One region of the Algoriphagus persicinus genome, then DNA from elsewhere that is predicted to be linked to it. Evidence: riboswitches for the same ligand, from Rfam matches in the RefSeq annotation. Region 1 holds a riboswitch; each other region holds the start of a gene.

Region 1 (4,801 bases):
ACCTTCCCCAAGGATATTGCCAATCTATTCCTGATAAAGGATTTCAATGACCATTTCTCCACTTATTCCAAAGATTTGGTCTTTGGTTTTTCGCTTAATTATAGAGAGTCCAGTAAAACAGCCAAAAGCCGGAAGAATCAGTTGGTTTTCGCTAAGATGAAAACAAGAGATCCGTATCGCTTGACGTCCTTTTCCATGCAAGCGGACACCCGGATGGATGTGCCCACAGAGATTTAATTTTCCTTCAGGCACCTGCTCCGCTGGTTCATGACTGAGAAACAAATTCCCCAGATCGACTGGGTTTTCATGAATTTGAAATAAGGATTGACTATAAGCCAAGGGAGGCAGTACATCATGATTTCCTTTGACCAGGTGAAATTGGACCTGATTAAAGTCTGACAAGAAAGCGTTTAAAGATTCCCATTGTTCATTCCAATCACTATGAAACAAGTCACCTAAAATATAAAAATCGATGGGGGAATACCTTTTTATTAATACTGTAATTGTCTCTAAATCATGATGATGTATGGATTCTGGAATAGGGATTCCAGATTTACGGAAATGTGCTGCTTTGCCAAAATGCAAGTCAGCTATAAATAAAGTAGCACTTTTCGCAATCCAAATTGCCTTCTCAGGTAGTAAGTGAAGTGTAGTATCAGTAAACGTAATACTGGAATGCATGAATTAGTGGGTATGATTTTAGGGCTTATTTGGATATAATGAAATCTAAGTCAATTATAAATTTACAAAACTTATTTTTTATGGAAACTCGTCAATTTACTTATATATGCATTTTCATGATCTTAATTGGTACTGAAAATCTACTCGCACAATCTAATTCTAAGATCAAAGGCGTTTGGTTCAATCCTGATAAAACAGCTCAGATTGAGATTATGGAGAATGAGAATGAGATGATTGGTAAAATCATCTGGATCCAGCAAGAAGATGATGATCCGGCAACATTTACAGATCTGGTGAATTCGGATATTAGCCTAAGAAACCGCCCGCTGATGGGACTTACTATATTGGAAGGGTTAAAATTTAGAGATGGAATTTGGTCTGATGGCAAAATCTATGATCCACAATCTGGCATAAGCTATGCCTGTGAATTGCAGCTAAAAAAGAAAGATATTTTGGAGATCAAAGGATACTTAGGTGACTCCTGGGTGAGTCGGACTGTGGAATGGAATAGGGTAAAAAAATAAGGCAGAAATTTCTGCCTTATTTTTTTACTGGAGTATTTAATAGTCTGCTAGCTCTTTTGTTGTAAGTAAAACGACTTTAGAATATTGGAAAGCTGCTCAAATTCAATCAGAAAAGCATCGTGTCCAGCTGTTGATGTGATTTCTTTATACGTTCCTTTTTTCACTTTTTGGCTGATATATTGAGATTCTTCTGGGAGGAACAGTAAGTCCGTACCTACTCCAATTGCCAGTACATTTGCTTCTATTTTTCCTAATGCGTCATCTAAATTCCCGCGATTTCTCCCCAAATCATGAGAATCCATCGTTTTGCTGAGTGTCCAATAGGAGAGTGCATTAAATCTACTCGCCAATTTTTTGCCTTGGTAGCGTAAGTAGGAAGAGGCACGATAATTATCCACTATTCCCTCAGGATCCACTTGCTTGGCTTTAATATCCAATGGATGTCTATAGGTGAGCATTGCTATTGCCCTGGCTGTTTCTAGTCCTTTTTGTCCGGCCAATTCATGACATTCACCCCAGGTGCAATCAGATTCGATTGCCATTCGCTGAGTTTCATTGAAGCCTATTACCCAAGGAGATGTTTTGGCAGTGGATGCTAAAATAATGGCATTTTTCAGTTTAGTGCCCAACAGGTAGGCCCATTCCAGACCAACCTGTCCTCCTAGAGAACCACCGATCAAGCTATGGATACTGTCTATTTTCAAATGAACCCTCAACCGCTCAAGTCCGGCAGCCATATCCCTGCTGGTCAGCTGGGGGAAATCGTAATAATAAGGCTCCCCCGTCTTAGGATTCTCGCTGAAAGGCTGCGTAGAGCCATAACATGAGCCAAGTAGGTTAGCACAGATAATAAAATGATTTGCAGGGTTAAAGAATTTATCTTCTCCGATTAGACCATTCCACCATTCTGATGCATTAGAATCTCCTGTAAGCGCATGAATCACCCAGACCACGTTGGATTTATCTGAATTAAGTTGACCATAGCTGGTGTAAGCAATATCAATTTCAGAAAGTACTTCTCCAGATTCCAGATGCAACGGTGTACTAGAGTGAAAGGTATCCTGGGACATAGTAAACGCAGCGTATTGACTTTTAAGGTTCATTTATAAACTTAGATTTTATCGAATGCTTGTTGCAAATCCGACTTAATATCTTCGATGTGTTCTATGCCACAGGAGATTCTCAATTGGGTGGGAGTGACACCGGCGGCTAGTTGCTCCTCATCTGAAAGCTGCTGGTGGGTAGTGGCTGCTGGCTGGATAATTAGCGTTTTGGCATCACCTACATTTGCCAAATGAGAAATCAATTCCAGATTATTTATCAAAGTTGAAGCTTGGTCTTTATCGCCTTTCAGCTCAAAGCTCAACACTCCTCCAAATCCATTTCTCAGGTATTTCTTAGCCAAATCATGGTATGGTGAGGAAGTCAATCCTGGGTAATTTACTTTTTGCACAGAAGGGTGAGCTTCTAGCCACTGTGCCAGAGCCAAGGTGTTTTCCACTGTTTTCTGCATTCTTAGTGACAGCGTTTCTATTCCTTGGAGTAGCAAGAAGGAATTGAAAGGGCTGATAGCAGGGCCAAAATCTCGAAGTCCTTCTACTCTTGCGCGTATGGCAAAGGCAATATTTGGAAGTCCCAATGGGTTATTCTCTCCAAAAACCTCCCAGAAATTCAAGCCATGATAGCCTTCAGATGGCTCAGAAAATTGTTTGAATTTACCGTTACCCCAGTTGAAGTTCCCTCCATCTACAATAATTCCACCGATAGAAGTACCATGTCCACCTATCCATTTGGTAGCTGAGGAAGTGACAATATTTGCTCCATGAGCGATAGGCTGACAAAGATATCCTCCTGCACCAAAGGTATTATCTACTATCAATGGAATGTGGTGCTTTTTGGCAACGGCTGCAATTGCTTCGAAGTCAGGAATATTGAATTCAGGATTTCCTATGGTCTCCAGATAGATTGCCTTGGTTTTCTCATCGATTAGTGATTCAAAATCAGCAGGTGTTTTTCCCTGGGCAAATCTAGCTTCAATACCGATTCTCTTGAATGAAACTTTAAATTGATTGAAAGTTCCTCCATATAGAAATGGACTTGATACGAAATTATCCCCTGCTTCCATGATATTGTTCAAAGCTAGAAATTGAGCGGCTTGACCTGAACCAGTGGCCACTGCTGCTACACCACCTTCTAATGCCGCTATTCTTTTTTCAAAAACATCCGTAGTAGGATTCATGATGCGGGTGTAAATATTCCCGAATTCCTTTAGACCAAAAAGATTGGCCCCATGTTCTGCTGAATTGAATACATAGGAGGTGGTTTGATAGATAGGAACTGCTCGAGAGTTAGTAGCAGTATCTGGCTCATGACCAGCATGAACTTGCAATGTGTCGAAGTGAAGGTTTTTAGACATGATTTTTTGGATTTATGGTTAGAAAAATTGTATTCAATAAAAAGCCTATAGGGGAATTATCCAGAATAGGCTGAAATAGACTCAACACAGGGATAAAGCAAGATGCTTTACCAAAGATACGGTTGAAATAGAGATTGGAGAAGTGTGACCTGAGTGCATCATAATTTGAACTTATAGTTCCAAAAGAGAATAGCTCTTTTGGCAGGAATTGGCACCTTGGACTTTCCAGGTTGCCAGAGGGTCTATGAGCCTGTCTCTCGCCTCTTCTTTATAAATCCGAGCACATAAAAGTGAAAGGATGCTGCAAATAAAGTGTCAACGAGTGGAAAATCAAAATATATTCTCACTCGCTGACTAAAAAATTTCGATTTATTTATCTAATTCTTCCAGTTCAAATCTGAAAATAGGATTGATCTTCTCAAAATCAGGCTCAATGTTTACTAATTCTTTGACCAACCCATCGTTCAAGCCATAGACCCAGCCATGGATTTTTGGAGCTGATCTATCTCTCCAGGCTTTCTGGATGATGGATGTCTTGATTAGGTCTTGGCATTGCTCCATTACATTGAATTCTACTAGGGCATTCACTTTGTCATCATGCTGTTCTTTGGCATCGATCTCCTTTTGGTAGAGTTTGTATACTTCTTTGATATTGAGCAGCCATTTGTTAATGATTCCAAAGCTTTTATTAGTCAATGCGGCCTCTATACCTCCGCAGCCATAATGACCACAGACGATGATATGTTCTACTTTAAGCACTGCCACTGCATATTCTAATACACTCAAGAGGTTCAGATCGGTATGCACCACCATATTTGCGATGTTTCGGTGCACAAATATTTCGCCCGGATCTGTGCCGGTGATTTGATTCGCAGGAACTCTGCTGTCAGAACATCCTATCCAAAGAAATTTTGGACTTTGTTGCTTGGCTAATCTTTCAAAAAACTTCTCATCGGTCTGCTTTTGATCGGCTGACCAGGATTTATTCTGAATCAATAATTTCTCGTAAGGGCTCATGTTTTTTCGTGAATTTTATAATTAAATCCTTTTATGGTAATAGTTATATTTTTATCTGAACTAGTTGAAATGAAATCATTTAAAACTTCTTGGATGTCATGATCTATAAACTGTGCTTTTTGTGCATTGATAATTACCTTGGAGTCTGACGGAATCCTTCCCA
Region 2 (4,801 bases), on a different contig from region 1:
CCAGAGCAGGGTTTTATACTTAGGAAAAAGGATATACAAAAGGGAACATTCCATTATGGTAATTTCCTAACAGAAATTGGCTTTCAGTTGAGTTATGATTTGGACCTGCCCGGTAGATCTGAGGCACTGCAGCTTATAACCAAATTGGGCTATGCCTTCAGTCCGCTGGAAGGGAAATGGAATATGAATGGAATATCCTTTGACAACGCCCAAAACGGAGCATTTGTAAGAGTAGGCGCTGGGATTTCACTTCCTGATCGAAATTTCTTCTACAAAGACGCCAGCATCAGTATTTCGTTGATTCGAGGTATTCACTTCACTACTGCCAAAGAATTCAATGCAAAGTTGAAAGCTGCCGGTCTCAATCCACTCAATGGGACTCCGTCCAACTGGGGCTTGAGGATTTTAGGGAATACGGAGCGGTTACTTTATGGTGCAGAGCTCTATAATCTTGCCATCAGCGGAAATGCAACTACTGAAAAAGAGCACGCTTTAAATAGCTTAAGAGTTTTCGGGAATATGGGATTCAATTTGATTGAATATAGAAATTTTGGATTGGGAGCATTAGCAGGTCTTGGCTTTGGCAATATTCGATATACTCTTACGAAAAATGGAAAACCTGATTTTCCAGAGCTATTTGAGCAGCGTGAATTTGACGGGTATATGAAAAACAGTGGGTTAATGCTAAAACCAGAAGTCTTTGTAGAATATGGCTTTCCAATGACAAAACGTAAACTTTTTGACCTTGTATTTACTGCGGCAGCAGGATATGAACTCCCCTTGGCAAATTACAACCTTGGGGATTTTGGTATGGCAAATTATATTGGGGGACCTTATCTGAGTTTTGGAGTAGGCGTGAGGCCATGATTTTGTCCTTTAGTCAATCTAACTCTACTTTTAGTGTGTCCTTTTAGGTAAATCTCCTGTTTTATTATCAAAATGGTATTAACTTTGGGCAGCTTATCGAGAAAGACTGAGGGAAGGGCCCAATGACGTCTTAGCAACCTGTAGCCAAGGTGCTAACTCCCATCCCGATTCATCGGGAACAGATGAGCGGACAAGTACTTGGTACTTTTCTCCGTGTTTTGCTCGACAAGCTTTTTGAATCAAAAAAAAAAGTATGCAAAACAGAACGGAATCCCTACTTCAACAACTTTCTCAGCGAATTTTGATACTCGATGGAGCCATGGGTACCATGATTCAACGATATACATTGACTGAGGAGGATTTTCGAACTCCCGAACTAGCCTCACATCCTAAATCACTCAAGGGAAACAATGACCTGTTGTCTTTGAGTAAGCCTCAGATCATCAAGGATATTCATGCAGAATACTTCAAAGCAGGAGCAGATATTATTGAAACCAACACTTTCTCTGCTACTAACATTGCTCAAGCAGATTATGAGCTCTCTCATTTGGCATATACTATTAATATAGAATCTGCGAAACTAGCGAGGGAGGTGGCTAACGAATTCACTACCAAAAATCCTAAGAAACCCCGCTTCGTCGCTGGAGCTATAGGCCCAACAAATAGGACAGCCTCGCTTTCACCTGATGTAAATGATCCAGGGTACCGTGCGGTAACTTTTGATCAGCTGGCAGAAGCTTATGCTGAGCAAGTTCGAGGCCTGCTAGATGGTGGAGTTGATATAATTTTGGTAGAAACGATTTTTGATACACTGAATGCTAAAGCAGCATTATATGCTATTCAAGATGTATATGAGGAAAGAAATATTCCATTAGACCCCAAAGAGGGTGGAATTCCAATCATGATTTCCGGGACAATCACGGATGCTTCCGGACGCACACTTTCAGGACAGACCACGGAAGCATTTTTGATTTCAATATCTCATGTACCATTGCTTTCAGTTGGATTGAATTGTGCTTTGGGAGCCAAAGAATTAAGACCCTATTTGAAAGTACTTGCAAATAAAGCCCCCTTCTTCGTAAGTGCTTATCCTAATGCAGGCTTGCCGAATGAATTTGGCCAGTACGATCAGGGAGCCAATGAAATGGCAGATCAAGTGAGAGACTTTTTGAAAGAAGGAATGCTAAACATCCTGGGAGGTTGCTGCGGAACCACTCCTGAGCATATTTCGGCCTTAGCAAATATGGCTGCCAATTTTCAGCCTAGAAAATTACAAGAAGAAGAATTAGAAGAAACGTTGGACTGAGAAGATGATAAGAATTAATTACATGAAACTATCGGGCTTAGAGCCTCTGGTTTTTACCCCGGAAATCAATTTTGTCAATGTAGGCGAGCGGACCAATATCACCGGTTCGAAGAAGTTTGCCAGATTGATATTGAATGGGAACTACGATGAAGCACTGGAAGTAGCATTGGATCAAGTAAGAGGCGGTGCGCAGGTGCTGGATGTCTGCATGGACGAAGGAATGCTTGATGGTGAATTTGCTATGGTCAAATTCCTGAATCTTATTGCTTCAGAGCCGGAGATTTCTCGAATCCCGATTATGATTGATAGTTCCAAATGGAAGATCATTGTAGCTGGATTGAAATGCGTACAGGGAAAAGGAATAGTGAATTCTATCTCGTTGAAAAACGGAGAGGAGGAATTTATCCAGCAAGCCAAAACTGTCAAGAAATTTGGTGCTGCTGTGGTGGTGATGGCTTTTGATGAAGATGGACAGGCTGATACGTACGAGAGACGAATAGAGATCTGTGAGAGAAGCTATAGACTGCTGGTAGATCAAGTGAAGTTTAATCCTCAGGATATCATTTTTGACCCGAATATCTTCCCAGTAGCTACGGGAATGGATGAGCATAGAAAAAATGCGTTGGATTTCTTTAATGCTACCAAATGGATCAAAGCAAATCTCTCTGGTGCCAAGGTGAGTGGAGGCGTGAGTAATGTCAGCTTTTCTTTCCGGGGCAATAACCCGGTGAGAGAAGCAATGCACGCGGCATTTCTCTACCATGCGATCAAGAGCGGAATGGACATGGGAATCGTGAATCCAACTATGTTGGAGATCTACGACGATATTCCCAAGGACTTGCTTGATCGAGTAGAAGATGTGCTTTTTGATCGAAGGGAAGATGCTACCGAGCGTATGCTTGAGTTTGCAGAGACGGTAAAATCGGCAGATAAGAAGGATGTAGTAAACGAAGCTTGGCGTTCTGACCCGGTATCTAAGCGTATGGAACATGCCTTGGTGAAGGGAATTTTGGATTTTATCGTAGAAGATACTGAAGAAGCGAGAATAGAACTTAAAAATCCGCTCAAGGTAATAGAAGGGCCATTGATGGATGGGATGAATGTGGTAGGTGATCTTTTTGGCGAGGGGAAAATGTTCCTGCCTCAGGTGGTGAAATCTGCCCGCGTGATGAAAAAGGCAGTTGCTTATTTGGAACCATTTATGCCACTGCCCAAAGAAGGTGAAGAAGAATCTTCTTTGAAAAAAATCCTTTTGGCCACTGTAAAAGGCGATGTGCACGATATAGGAAAGAATATCGTGGGTGTGGTTTTGGCCTGTAATAGCTATCAAATCATAGATTTGGGCGTGATGGTGGATGCTCAGAAGATAATAGATGAAGCTGTAAAGAATAAAGTGGATATCATCGGACTGAGTGGTTTGATCACGCCTTCCTTGGATGAAATGGTGAATGTGGCCTCTGAGATGGAGCGACAAGGAATCAAGATTCCTTTGCTAATCGGAGGTGCTACCACATCCAGGATTCATACTGCCGTAAAAATCGATCCTGTTTATAGCGGGACAGTAATCCATGTAATGGATGCAAGCAAATCTGTTCCTATCGCTGGAGAAGCGATCTCTGAAGAAACTAAGGAGGCTTATAGACTGAAATACAAAGAAATCTATAAGCAACTTAGAGTAGAGCATGAGGCAAAACAATCACTCAAACAATTAGTAACCTACGAGCAAGCCAAAGGCAATCCAGTTGAGATTGATTGGAGTTCATATCTGCCTGTAGTTCCTAAGAAACTTGGCAGAACAGTGCTGAAAGAGTTGGATTTGAACTTAGTCCGCAAGTACATCGATTGGACTCCATTCTTTAGTACCTGGATGCTAAGTGGGAAATTCCCCAAGATTTTCTCGGATCCTATAGTCGGAGTCGAAGCCAAGAAAGTCTTTGATGAAGCGAATGAAATGCTGGATAAGGCTATTGCTGAAAAGTGGCTTTCTGCGAATGCCGTTTTTGGCCTTTATCCAGTACGAAGAAACGATGATGATGCAGCAGTATTTGATGTGGACGGAAATCAAGCAGGAACTTTTCACTTTTTGCGCCAGCAAGGTAAAAAAGGTAGAGGTGTACCTAACCGTTCATTGGCTGATTATTTACATCCTACGCAGACAGACTATATGGGATGCTTTGCAGTGACATCAGGTATAGGAATGGAAACCAAATTGGCTGAATTCCAGAAAGATGGTGATGATTTCAATGATATTATGTTCAAATCTATCGCAGACAGGCTGGCTGAGGCTGCTGCTGAGTACATCCATGAACAGGTGAGAAAGGAATATTGGGGTTACTCTAAAGATGAAAATCTAAAAAATGATTCTTTGATCAGAGAAGAATATCCAGGAATCCGTCCTGCCCCGGGCTATCCTGCTTGCCCTGAGCACTCAGAAAAGATGACGATCTCCAAGCTGCTAGATATGGAGAAGGAAATTGGAATCGAATTGACATCCAGCTTTGCGATGTATCCCACATCATCAGTTTCCGGATATTTCTTCGGTCATCCAGAGAGTAAATATTTTGGACTTGGCAAAATAGGAGAGGATCAAGTGGCCAGCTATGCAGAGCGAAAAGGAATAGCTCTCAA
Region 3 (4,801 bases), on a different contig from region 1:
AGGTTAAAATATTTTCAGGCACTAACAGCCAGTCACTTGCAGAGAAAGTCGCTAAAAACTATGGTAAAAAGCTAGGCGACCTAACTCTTTCCAAATTCAGTGATGGCGAATTATCGCCCAGTTTCAATGAATCCATCAGAGGCTGCACCGTCTTTTTGGTACAAAGCACTACTCCACCAAGTGACAACCTGCTGGAGCTTTGTCTAATGATAGATGCCGCCAAAAGAGCCAGCGCATATAAAGTGTGTGCCGTAATTCCATATTTCGGATATGCAAGACAAGACAGGAAAGATAGGCCAAGGGTTTCGATCGCAGCTAAGGCAATCGCCAATATGATCACCTCCGCAGGAGCAGATCGAATCATGACGTGCGACCTTCACGCCGGACAAATTCAAGGTTTTTTCGATATACCTTTGGATCATTTGAATGGATCAGCTATTTTTGTGCCCTATTTGAATTCGATAAGGCTTCCAAATATGATTTTTGCAGCTCCAGATGTAGGAGGAGTAGCAAGAGCCAGGGCATATGCCAAGCATTTTGAAGTAGAAATGGTAGTCTGTGATAAGCACAGAAAAAGAGCCAACGAAATTGCTTCCATGCAAGTAATCGGGGATGTAGAGGGTAAGGATGTTATTCTTGTGGATGATTTGGTAGATACAGCAGGGACACTCTGTAAAGCTGCTCAAATCGTCATGGAAAAAGGAGCGACTTCAGTAAGGGCTATTGCAACACATGGCGTACTTTCTGGCAAAGCTTATGAAAACATCGAAAACTCAGCTTTAGATGAATTGGTAATTACTGACACCATTTTTCCAAAACAACACTCATCCAAAATTAAAGTATTGACAGTAGCTGACCTGTTCGCCAAGGCAATTCATGCCGTGACAGGAAATACTTCTATCAGTTCTTTATTTATTTAAGAACCAATTTTAATACAAATACACTATGAAAAATCTAGAGATTATAGGGTTTAAAAGAGCAAATCTCGACAGTGCCAGTCTTTCTGAATTGAGAGAATCAGGTAATGTTCCCTGCGTGGTTTACGGACCTGGTATCAAAGAGCAGATTCACTTCTATTCACCAATCATCCTTTTCAGAGACTTGATTTATACTCCTGAGGTACACATGGTTGACTTGAACATCGAAGGAACCATCATCAAAGCAGTATTGAAGGACGCACAATTCCATCCGGTAAGTGAGGCACTTCTTCATGCTGACTTTGTAGCTTTTGCTGATGACAGGCCTATCAAGTTTGAAATTCCAGTGAAAGTTGAAGGAAGCTCTCCAGGGCTTGCTAAAGGTGGTAAATTAGAGTTGAAAACCAGAGTACTGAAAGTAAAAGGCCTTGCAAAAGACTTCCCTGATGTTATCCCTGTTGATATTTCCAACCTCGACTTAGGAAAATCATTTAAAGTTGAGGATTTAAAAGTTGAAGGCTTCGAAATCCTAACAAATCCAAACGTTTCTATCCTGACTATTGGTATTCCAAGAGCACTTAGAGGCAAGAAAGGCGGAGACGAAGAATAGATTCAGTCTTTTATTCATTCAAAATCCTGCCCATAACTGGGCAGGATTTTTTATTTTCAAGCCTTCTAGCGAAAGTAAAATGAAATCGAGCATGTCGCAAACTTCACACACTGGGATGATTATAAGACCTGCGAGACCCTCCCGAATCGAGTTCGGGACAGGCTATGTGGCCTTTGAAAAACAATTATCAACTCATGAAACACCTAATAATAGGCCTCGGGAATATTGGACCCGAATACGAACTTACCAGACACAACATCGGATTTTTGACCGTGGACAGACTAGCTGACTCAAAAGGATGTCTCTGGAAAAGTGACCGACTTGCTTTTAAGACGGAATTCAAGCATAAAGGCAGAATAATCCACCTTATCAAACCTACTACTTACATGAACCTAAGCGGTAAGGCAATGAATTATTGGTTGAAAGAGCTCCAGATTTCCATAGAAAACACCTTGGTCATCGTAGATGATGTAGCCATTCCTTTCGGGAAACTTCGCATAAAGCCTAAAGGAAGTGCAGCTGGCCACAACGGTCTAAAAAACATTGAGGAACTCACAGGTGGTCAAAACTATCCAAGACTCAGAATGGGAATAGGTGATGACTTTCCTAAAGGAAGACAAATTGACTTTGTTTTAGGGAAATTCACGCAACATGAATTTACTGATTTACCTACGATTATGGACAAAGCAATAGAAATGAGCCTCAGTTTTTGCGTTATTGGAATAGACCGCACCATGAATCAATTTAACGATTGATCGAATAAGATTTGGAAATTCCCAAATCCCGTTCTTTCTTTGTACCACTTCAGGCAACTGATTTATAAAGAAGAGGCGAGAGATTAGGCTCAATGACCCTCTGGCAACCATCCCGAAACGGAGAACGGTGCCAAATCCTACCCAATGCGGGAACTATAGATTGGCTTACTTCACAAATAATCCCTTTTAGTTCGTTTTCGCCCTTGGGTTTGATTTTCTCAAATCTGCTTGATGAGTCTTGTCAAAATCTAAACTGATCAATAAATGAGTAAGCACTTCGAAACGAATTCTGTACGGATTTCATCCTCAAAGTCCAGCCAAAGAGAGCACTCTGCTCCGATCTACCTTACTTCCAGCTTTACCTTTGATTCTGCAGAAGAAGCCAGGGCTACTTTTGCAGATGAGATAGAAGGAAATATCTATTCCCGCTATGCCAATCCCAACTCCAGTGATTTGATCGAAAAGGTCTGCACTGCTGAGGGAACAGAAGACGGATTCGCGACAGCATCAGGAATGGCTGCAATGTTTGGAAGCATTGCCGCTCTACTGCAACAAGGTGATCATGTGCTTGCTGCCCGATCACTTTTCGGCTCTACACATCAGTTATTAACCAGAGTGTTTCCTAAGTGGGGCATCAACTCTACGTACGGCGACATTTCGGACTATTTGAACTGGGAGAAACTCGTGCAGCCCAACACCAAAATGCTTTTTATAGAAACGCCATCCAATCCTGGTTTGGAGATCATCGATCTGGAATGGGCTGGTAAATTCGCAGCAGCACATAAGCTGATTTTAGTAGTAGATAATTGCTTCGCTTCGCCATACCTTCAGCAACCAGCAAAATGGGGTGCGCATATTGTGACTCACAGTGCCACCAAATACATCGATGGACAGGGAAGAGTTCTGGGTGGTTTGATTTTAGGCAAAGCTGATTTGATGAAAGAAATACATTTTTTCGCCCGACATACCGGACCATCTATATCCCCATTCAACGCTTGGATTCTGGCAAAAAGTATGGAAACATTGGGTGTGAGAATGGATAGACACTGTAGCAACGCGCTTAAAGTAGCGGAGTATTTCGAAGGTAATTCAGAATTGCTTGCAGTAAAATATCCTTTCCTGAAATCTCACCCACAATACGAAGTCGCCAAAAAACAAATGAGTCAGGGTGGAGGGGTAATTACTTTGGACTTGAAAGGCGGAGTGAGCCGTGCCCAGAAATTTATCGATCAGCTCCAAATGATCTCTATAACCGCTAATCTTGGCGACAGCCGCAGTATTATCACTCATCCAGCTTCCACCACACATAGCAAACTTTCTTCTGATGAAAGAGCCCAAGTAGGGATTTCGGATGGCCTAGTGAGACTTTCTGTGGGACTAGAGCATTATGAAGACATCATATTAGATGTAGAAAGAGCGATTGCCTCTTCAAAATAAAAAAATGCCTCCATCAAGGTATTCCTTTGTGGAGGCATTCACTTTTTTCTCTAAAGCTATTTTACCAAGTAGTCTGCCTCAAGGTAGGAAAGGCTCGAATTATATCACTCAAGCTGATCTGTCCTAACAGCCTTCCATCCTTCATTACTGGGAATCTTCGGATTTTGTGTAATAAAAATTCTGATGCAGCATCGAATATTGATAAATCAGGCGACAGTGTAAGGACATCTTTGGACATGTGTTCACTTACTTTAGCCGGAAATTTCGGAGTATTGGTATATTTCCCTTTGATAATCTCTTTGAGGCAATCAACCTCCGATATAATTCCAACCAATACGCCAGAAGCGTCAATCACAGGTCCTCCTGATATTTTTCGCTTAGTGAGTAGCTCCATCACCTGATCAATGGTATCATCCGGCTTAAAGGTGATCAAGCTAGTACTCATGTATTCTTTGACGAGAATTTGTGGAATTGGGGCTTTTTTGGGTTCTGCCATTCTAACCCCTTGAAAACTTTTTACCATAGCTTAAAAATTAAGGATGAACGAATAAATTACCGATATTACAGCACAATTAAAAATTATAATTTAAAACATATGATAAATCAATACTATATTTTTAAAATAATCTCAACTTCAAAATTTTAATTTAGTTTGTTCTCTAAGTAAATAAATGGCCTCCAAGGTTTGGTTGCTCCCTTGTACAGTTCATTAAATTCAAAGGATCCAACTATCACATCAATATCCCCATCCAAATCAACATCTCCCGAGGTCATCGTGAGCCAATTCCCATCAACGATTTTACTCAGTACAAATGGATCAAACTTGCCATTTTCATTTTGCCTGAAATAAACCAAATTTTGCTTTGAGCTTAGTGAATTATCAGGAAAGAAGGACAACACGAAGAAATCCTGATCACTATCGCCATCAAAATCCGCAATTTCAATTCCACTCGCTCCGTGCATGGGATAAAACCACGATTCCTCAAATCCATTTTCACCATCATTCAAAAAGATATGAACGCCGTGAAAGTTTTTTAGCACTTGTGACAGATCCGCATTATCGCCATTCACTACAATAATAT

The links. Region 1 has a riboswitch for S-adenosylmethionine ahead of U3A58_RS16855 (O-acetylhomoserine aminocarboxypropyltransferase/cysteine synthase family protein). Riboswitches for the same ligand answer to the same signal wherever they lie in the genome.
Region 2: linked by a shared signal. The riboswitch ahead of U3A58_RS09320 (homocysteine S-methyltransferase family protein) and the one ahead of U3A58_RS16855 (O-acetylhomoserine aminocarboxypropyltransferase/cysteine synthase family protein) in region 1 are both predicted to bind S-adenosylmethionine.
Region 3: linked by a shared signal. The riboswitch ahead of U3A58_RS11365 (trans-sulfuration enzyme family protein) and the one ahead of U3A58_RS16855 (O-acetylhomoserine aminocarboxypropyltransferase/cysteine synthase family protein) in region 1 are both predicted to bind S-adenosylmethionine.

The regions. Positions count from the first base shown of each region.
Region 1 is NZ_JAYEEY010000023.1:70,593-75,393, reverse strand. It holds gene pdeM (ligase-associated DNA damage response endonuclease PdeM) at 25-681, opposite strand; gene U3A58_RS16865 (DUF2147 domain-containing protein) at 762-1,205, shown strand; gene U3A58_RS16860 (homoserine O-acetyltransferase family protein) at 1,253-2,308, opposite strand; gene U3A58_RS16855 (O-acetylhomoserine aminocarboxypropyltransferase/cysteine synthase family protein) at 2,317-3,621, opposite strand; SAM riboswitch class I at 3,790-3,898, opposite strand; gene U3A58_RS16850 (carbonic anhydrase) at 3,991-4,638, opposite strand; gene U3A58_RS16845 (SulP family inorganic anion transporter) at 4,635-4,801, opposite strand, start outside.
Region 2 is NZ_JAYEEY010000010.1:18,563-23,363, reverse strand. It holds gene U3A58_RS09325 (hypothetical protein) at 1-867, shown strand, start outside; SAM riboswitch class I at 958-1,056, shown strand; gene U3A58_RS09320 (homocysteine S-methyltransferase family protein) at 1,121-2,173, shown strand; gene metH (methionine synthase) at 2,196-4,801, shown strand, end outside.
Region 3 is NZ_JAYEEY010000012.1:141,039-145,839, reverse strand. It holds gene U3A58_RS11380 (ribose-phosphate pyrophosphokinase) at 1-920, shown strand, start outside; gene U3A58_RS11375 (50S ribosomal protein L25/general stress protein Ctc) at 946-1,527, shown strand; gene pth (aminoacyl-tRNA hydrolase) at 1,722-2,282, shown strand; SAM riboswitch class I at 2,342-2,444, shown strand; gene U3A58_RS11365 (trans-sulfuration enzyme family protein) at 2,547-3,719, shown strand; gene U3A58_RS11360 (CBS domain-containing protein) at 3,781-4,242, opposite strand; gene U3A58_RS11355 (FG-GAP repeat domain-containing protein) at 4,362-4,801, opposite strand, start outside.